2 regions of the Micromonospora sp. NPDC051924 genome follow, and region 1 is predicted to be linked to the other one. Evidence: predicted binding sites of a transcription regulator. Region 1 holds the regulator's gene; the other holds the start of a gene.
The links. Region 1 encodes HrcA, which represses chaperone genes, less so after heat shock. Its sites were predicted from a motif close to GGTTNGCACNCTCNNNNNGAGNGTGCNAACC; they were not measured.

Region 1 (3,403 bases):
CGAGGGTGCCCTTGCCGACAGCGTCGACCACGGCGGCGGCCGTGCCGCCCCGGCCGTCGGCGAGCAGCAGCTCCTCGCCGACGCGCAGCCGCTGCACGGTGGCCGCGTGGTGCCCCTCCGGGCCGTCCAGGGTCAGCCGGTCGCCGGTGGGCAGCGCCTCGACCAGGAACAGCGGCGCCGACACCTCAGGCGTGCCCGTTGAAGGCGTCGCGCATCCGGGAGAAGAAGCCGCCCTGCTTGGTCAGCTCGGCGACCTCCTCGCCCCGGGTCTTGGCGAACTCGCGCAGCATCCGCTCCTGCTCGGCGTCGAGCTTCGTCGGAGTGCGCACGTCCAGGTGGACGTAGAGGTCACCCCGGCCGGTGCCGCGCAGGTGCGGTACGCCCCGGGCGCGCAGCCGCAGCGTGCTGCCCGGCTGGGTGCCGGTCTTGACGTCGACCGTCTCCTCGCTGTCCAACGTCTTGATGGTCAGCCGGGTGCCCAGCGCGGCGGCGGTCATCGGCACGGTGACCCGGCAGTGCAGGTCGTCGCCCTTGCGGGAGTAGACGTCGTGCGGCCGCTCGTGGATCTCCACGTAGAGGTCGCCGGCGGTGCCACCGCCCGGGCCGACCTCGCCCTGCTGGGCCAGCCGGATCCGCATGCCGTCCTCGACGCCCGCCGGGATCTTGACGGTGAGCGAGCGGCGGGTGCGCACCCGGCCGTCGCCGGCGCAGGTCGGGCAGGGGTGCGGGATGGTGGTGCCGTAGCCCTGGCAGACCGTGCACGGCCGGGCGGAGACCACCTGGCCGAGGAAGGTCCGCTGCACCGACTGCACCTCGCCCCGGCCGCCGCACGCCTCGCAGGTGGCCAGGTGGGTGCCGGCCGCGGTGCCCGCGCCGGAACAGGTGGTGCAGAGCACCGCCGTGTCCACGGTGATCGGCGCCTCGACGCCGAACGCGGTCTCGTTGAGGTCCAGCTCCAGCCGCAGGATCGCGTCGGCGCCCGGCCGGGTACGCGGCCGCGGCCCGCGCGCTCCGCCGGCCGCGCCGCCGAAGAACGCGTCCATGATGTCCTGGAAGCCGACGAACGGGCCGGTGCCGCCCGGACCGCCCGGACCGGCGCCCCCGCCGCCCGGGGCGAGCGGGTCGCCGCCCAGGTCGACGATCTGCCGTTTCCGGTCGTCCGACAGGACCTCGTACGCGGCGTTGATGTCCTTGAACTTCTCCTGTGCCTCCGGGTCCGGATTCACGTCCGGATGGAACTGCCGCGCCAGCTTGCGGTAGGCGCGCTTGATCTCGTCGTCGGAGGCGTCCCGGCTGACGCCGAGAATGCCGTAGTAGTCCCTGGCCACTGCGTTCGGTGTCCTCGTGTTTCGTCTCGCGTTGCGCCGCGCCGGCCGCAGGTCGGCCGTCGGCCCTGACTGGTCAGTTCTGGGCCAGCAGTTCGCCCACGTAGCGTGCCACGGCCCTCACCGTGGCAATGGTGCCGGGGTAGTCCATCCGGGTCGGCCCGAGCACCCCGAGCCCACCCACGATGGTGCTGCCCGGGCCGTACCCGGTGCTCACCACCGAGGCGGCGCGCAGGTTGTCGATCTCGTTCTCGTCGCCGATCAGCACCCGGGTGGTGCTCGGCTCGGCCTCACCGATCAGCTTGAGCAGCACGACCTCCTCCTCGAGCGCCTCGAGGATCGGGCGCAGCGAGCCCTGGAAGTCGAGCAGGCCGCCCCGGGTGAGGTTGGCCGTGCCGGCCAGCGCGATGCGCTCCTCGTGCCGCTCGACCAGCGTCTCCAGCAGCACGGTGGAGAGCGTGACCATGGCCGGGCGCAGCTGCGGCACGGCCTCGTCGACCAGCGCCTGGACCAGCGGCGGGGTCTCGGACAGCCGGGTGCCGACCAGCTTCTCGTTGACCAGGCGGCGCAGGTCGGTGACGTCGTCGGCGGGGATCGGGCCGGGCATCTCCACCAGCCGCTGCTCGACCCGGCCGGTGTCGGCGATCATGACCACCATCAGCCGGGTGGTGGAGATCGGCACCAGTTCCAGGTGGCGCACCTTGGAGCGGGCCAGGCTCGGGTACTGCACGACGGCGACCTGGCGGGTGAGCTGGGCCAGCAGCCGGACCGTGCGGTGCACCACGTCGTCCAGGTCGACCGCGCCGAACAGGAAGCGCTCGATCGCCCGGCGCTCGGCCGGGCTGAGCGGCTTGACCCGAGACAGCCGGTCGACGAACAGTCGGTAGCCGCGGTCGGTGGGCACCCGGCCGGCGCTGGTGTGCGGCTGCCGGATGTAGCCCTCCTCCTCCAGCACCGCCATGTCGTTGCGCACGGTCGCCGGGGAGACGCCCAACTGGTGGCGCTCGACCAGCGCCTTGCTGCCCACCGGCTCCTGCGTGGCGACGTAGTCCTCGACGATCGCGCGCAGCACGGCGAGCTTGCGGTCGTCGAGACCCATTTCCCCACCTCCTGATGCCGACTGGCACTCGACTGTAGCGAGTGCCAGTCTACGTCGGCGGACCCGCCGACGCGATGATCAGCGACGGACCCCGGGTGCGGCCCCGCGCACAGTCCGCCAGAGCCGTTCAGCCGGACATCGCGGGCGATGTCGCTCTGGTGCGCCCTTGCGTACCGGACCTACCGTGACGTCCATGACTGAACCTCCTCGCCCTCCCGGAGCGGGGGACTCCGGCGCCCAGCCGCCGGAGGCGACCCCGCCGTCGGCCCCGTACGGCTCGTCGTCGGCGGACGAGCCTCCCACCGCACCACTGTCCGGGGCACCGGGCGGGGGCGGCTATCCCCCGCCCGGTGACTCTCCGCCGCCCTCCGGCGGCCAGCCCCCGTCAGGCGGCTACCCGCCCCCTGGTGGCTACCCCCCGCCGGGCGGCCAGCCCCCGCCGGGTGTCGGGTACCCGACCGGCGGCGCGTACGGCGCGCCGACCGGCTACGCGAACAACGACGACAAGACCTGGGCCCTGGTCGCGCACTTCGGCGGCGCGGCCGGGATGTTCGTCGGCGGCGGGGTGCTGGGCTGGGTGGCCCCGCTCATCGCCCTGCTCGCCCGCGGCAACCAGTCGCCGACCGTCCGCGCACACGCGGTCGCCGCGCTGAACTTCCAGCTCATCTGGTCGATCATCGCGCTGGTCGGCTGGATCCTCGCCTGCATCCTGATCGGTTTCGTGATCGGTCTCGGCGCGATGCTCGTCGGCATCATCTTCGGCGTGCTCGCCGGGGTGAAGGCCAACGAGGGGCAGCTCTACCGCTACCCGATGTCGGCCAGCCTGATCAAGTGACCCCGGCCCGGCCGGCTTCCGGGCCGGCCGGGTCCCGGTCAGGACACCAGGTCGCGGACCACCGCGTCGGCCAGCAGCCGGCCGCGCAGGGTGAGCACGGCCCGGCCGGCCGCGTACCCGTCGGCGTCCAGCAGGCCGTCGGCC
Region 2 (3,403 bases), on a different contig from region 1:
CCAGCGCGGACGCGTCCACCACGGTGGGCAGTCGCTTGCGCTGGCCGAGCGGGCTGATCCCGCCCCGGACGTACCCGGTGGCCCGCTCGGCGACGTTCCGGTCGGCCATGGCCGACCGCTTGCCGCCGACGGCGGCGGCGAGGGCCTTGAGATCCAGTTCCCCGGTGACCGGGACGACCGCCACGGTGAGGCCGCCGTCGACCTCGGTGACCAGCGACTTGAAGACCCGCTCCGGGGGCACCCCGAGGGCCGTCGCGACCAGCGCACCGTAGTTGGGCGCGTCCGGGGAGACGTCGTACGGGTGGGTGCTGTGGGCGATCTTCCGCTTGGTCAGCAGTGCCGTCGCCGGAGTCCCCTGTCCCGCCATGACCGACAAGCTAACGCGGCGGGGGGCGGCGGGCGAGTCGAAACCACGGGCCGGGAATCGCCTCGCCGGCTCAGCCCGGCACCGGCCGGCAGACCAGCACGGTCGGCGCGCCGGCCACCCGGGTCAGCACCAGGCTGGCCGCGCCGTCCCCGGCCAGCCTCAGATCCCGGCGCAGCTGCTCCGGCTCCAGCGCCGAGCCGCGCTTGAGGATTTCCACCCGGCCGACCCGCCGCTCCCGCAGCAATGTGCGCAGCCGCTTCAGCGAGAACGGCAGCACGTCGGTGACCTCCAGGCACCGGGCGAACGGGGTGGGTCGCGCCGCGTCGGCGTACAGGTAGGCGATGCTCGCGTCGGCCAGCGTGGCGTCGAGTTCGCCGGCCAGCTCGGCGACGAGGTGGGCGCGGACCACCGCCGGGTCCGGGTCGTACAGGAAGCGGCGGACCGGCCCGACCGGCGCTTCGGCGTCGCCCGCCCCGGTCAGCAGGTGCGCGGCGTCGGCGCGGAGCAGAGTGGCGCGGCGGGGGACCTCGGCCAGCGCCCCGCACCAGAGGGCCGCCTCGACCAGGTCGCCGTCCACGCTGACCCACTCGGCCTCGGCACCGGCCGGGATCAGGGCGTGGTCCAGCCCGGGGGCCACCTTCACCACGGTGTGCGGCACCCGCTCGGCCAGCCCGGTGACGAAGTCCCAGGGCGGCGAGTAGGCGTTCGGGTCAAAGATCCGCCGCCCGGTGCCGGCCTTCCGCCGGGCCGGATCGCAGAAGACGGCCTCGACCCGGGTCGCGTCGAACGCCGTCGCGTCCCCGCACTCGACGGTGAACAGCGCGGCCAGCCCGGCCGCCTCGGCGTTCGCGGCGGCCATCGCGGCGGTCACCGGGTCGGCCTCCACCCCGTACACCCGGATGCCGGCGCGGGCGGCGGCGAGCGCGTCCGCGCCGAGCCCGCAACCCAGGTCGGCGAGGGTGCGCACGCCGGCGGCGCGCAGCCGGGCGGCCCGCCGGTCGGCGACCACCCGGCGGGTGGCCTGCTCCAGCCCGGGACGGGTGAGGAACATGCCGGCGGACTCCGGCCCGAACTTGCCGACCGCCCGCCGGCGCAGCTCGGCCTGGGTCAGCGCGGCGGCGGCCAGCCCGGCCGGCACCCCGGCCGAGCGGAGCGCGGACGCCGCGGCCAGCGGATCGCCGCCGGCCAGCCCGGCGGCCGTCGCGAGCGCGGCCGACCCCTCGGGCGTACGCAGGGCGGCAAGCTGGTCCAGATCCACCCGCCCATTCTCCCGGCCGGCGTTCGGGCCGGCCGCCTCGGACCCGGCCGGGCCATGATCCGGCCGCGGCGAACGCGACTCGCCGGGTGGCGCGTTGGCACTCTCCTTGACGGAGTGCTAGCCGAGGAATAACCTGCGATTAGCACTCTCGCCCTGAGGGTGCCAACGCCCGGGCCCTCGTGTCCGGGAGTTGAACGCCAGGCGGACCGGCACCCGCGACGACGGCCCCGCCCGGTGGCATGTGGCAGATTGACGCAGGTCGGCGCGCCGACCTGCAACGACACCAAGTACCCCAGGAGGGTATGCCCGTGACTACCGCGACCAAGGTTGCGATCAAGCCGCTCGAGGACCGCATCGTGGTCCAGGCGAACGAGGCCGAAACCACCACCGCCTCGGGCATCGTGATCCCCGACACCGCCAAGGAGAAGCCGCAGGAGGGCACCGTCCTCGCTGTCGGCCCGGGCCGGATCGACGACAAGGGCAACCGCGTGCCGATCGACGTGAAGGTCGGCGACACCGTCCTCTACTCGAAGTACGGCGGCACCGAGGTCAAGTACGCCGGCGAGGAGTACCTGGTGCTCTCCGCCCGCGACGTCCTCGCGGTCATCGAGAAGTAATCAACCGATCAGTGTCGTTGCCCCGGTCCGGCTCGCCGGGCCGGGGCAACGTCGCTTCGAAGGGATACTGATGGCGAAGATCCTCAGCTTCTCGGACGACGCCCGGCACCTGCTCGAGCACGGTGTCAACGCCCTCGCGGACACGGTCAAGGTCACTCTCGGCCCGCGCGGGCGCAACGTCGTCCTGGACAAGAAGTTCGGTGCGCCCACGATCACCAACGACGGCGTGACCATCGCCAAGGAGATCGAGCTCACCAACCCGTACGAGAACCTCGGCGCGCAGCTGGTCAAGGAGGTGGCGACCAAGACCAACGACGTCGCCGGCGACGGGACCACCACCGCGACCGTGCTGGCCCAGGCCATGGTCCGCGAGGGCCTGCGCAACGTGACCGCCGGGGCCAACCCGGCCGGCCTCAAGCGGGGCATCGACGCGGCGGCCGGCAAGGTCTCCGAGGCGCTGCTCGGCAAGGCGGTGGAGGTCTCCAGCAAGGAGTCGATCGCGCACGTCGCGACGATCTCCGCGCAGGACGCCACCATCGGCGAGCTGATCGCCGAGGCGATGGAGAAGGTCGGCCGCGACGGTGTCATCACCGTCGAGGAGGGTTCCGCCCTGACCACCGAGCTGGATGTGACCGAGGGTCTCCAGTTCGACAAGGGCTTCATCTCGCCGAACTTCGTCACCGACGTGGAGGGGCAGGAGTCGGTCCTGGAGGACCCGTACATCCTGATCACCACGCAGAAGATCTCGGCGATCGAGGAGCTGCTCCCGCTGCTGGAGAAGGTCCTCCAGAACAACAAGCCGCTGCTGATCATCGCCGAGGACGTCGAGGGCCAGGCCCTGTCCACGCTGGTGGTCAACGCGCTCCGCAAGACCCTCAAGGTCTGCGCGGTGAAGGCCCCCGGCTTCGGTGACCGTCGCAAGGCGATGCTCCAGGACATGGCGATCCTGACCGGCGCCGAGCTGGTCGCGCCCGAGCTGGGCTACAAGCTCGACCAGGTCGGCCTGGAGGTGCTCGGCACCGCCCGGCGCGTGGTGGTCGACAAGGAGAACACCACCGTCGTCGACGGTGGCGGTCAGGCCGCCGAGGTCGCCGACCGGGTCGCCCAGATCCGCAAGGAGATCGAGGCCTCGGACTCCGAGTGGGACCGGGAGAAGCTGGC

Region 2: the regulator HrcA is predicted to act here: its motif matches at 1,763-1,793, upstream of groES (co-chaperone GroES).

What each region holds. Positions count from the first base shown of each region.
Region 1 is NZ_JBVJJA010000014.1:70,337-73,739, reverse strand. Features, by position in the region: gene ACZ6S5_RS13790 (16S rRNA (uracil(1498)-N(3))-methyltransferase) at 1-184, opposite strand, end outside; gene dnaJ (molecular chaperone DnaJ) at 186-1,328, opposite strand; gene hrcA (heat-inducible transcriptional repressor HrcA) at 1,402-2,424, opposite strand; gene ACZ6S5_RS13775 (DUF4870 domain-containing protein) at 2,618-3,259, shown strand; gene hemW (radical SAM family heme chaperone HemW) at 3,298-3,403, opposite strand, start outside.
Region 2 is NZ_JBVJJA010000028.1:29,097-32,499, reverse strand. Features, by position in the region: gene ybaK (Cys-tRNA(Pro) deacylase) at 1-367, opposite strand, end outside; gene ACZ6S5_RS21835 (THUMP-like domain-containing protein) at 438-1,625, opposite strand; gene groES (co-chaperone GroES) at 1,928-2,242, shown strand; gene groL (chaperonin GroEL) at 2,313-3,403, shown strand, end outside.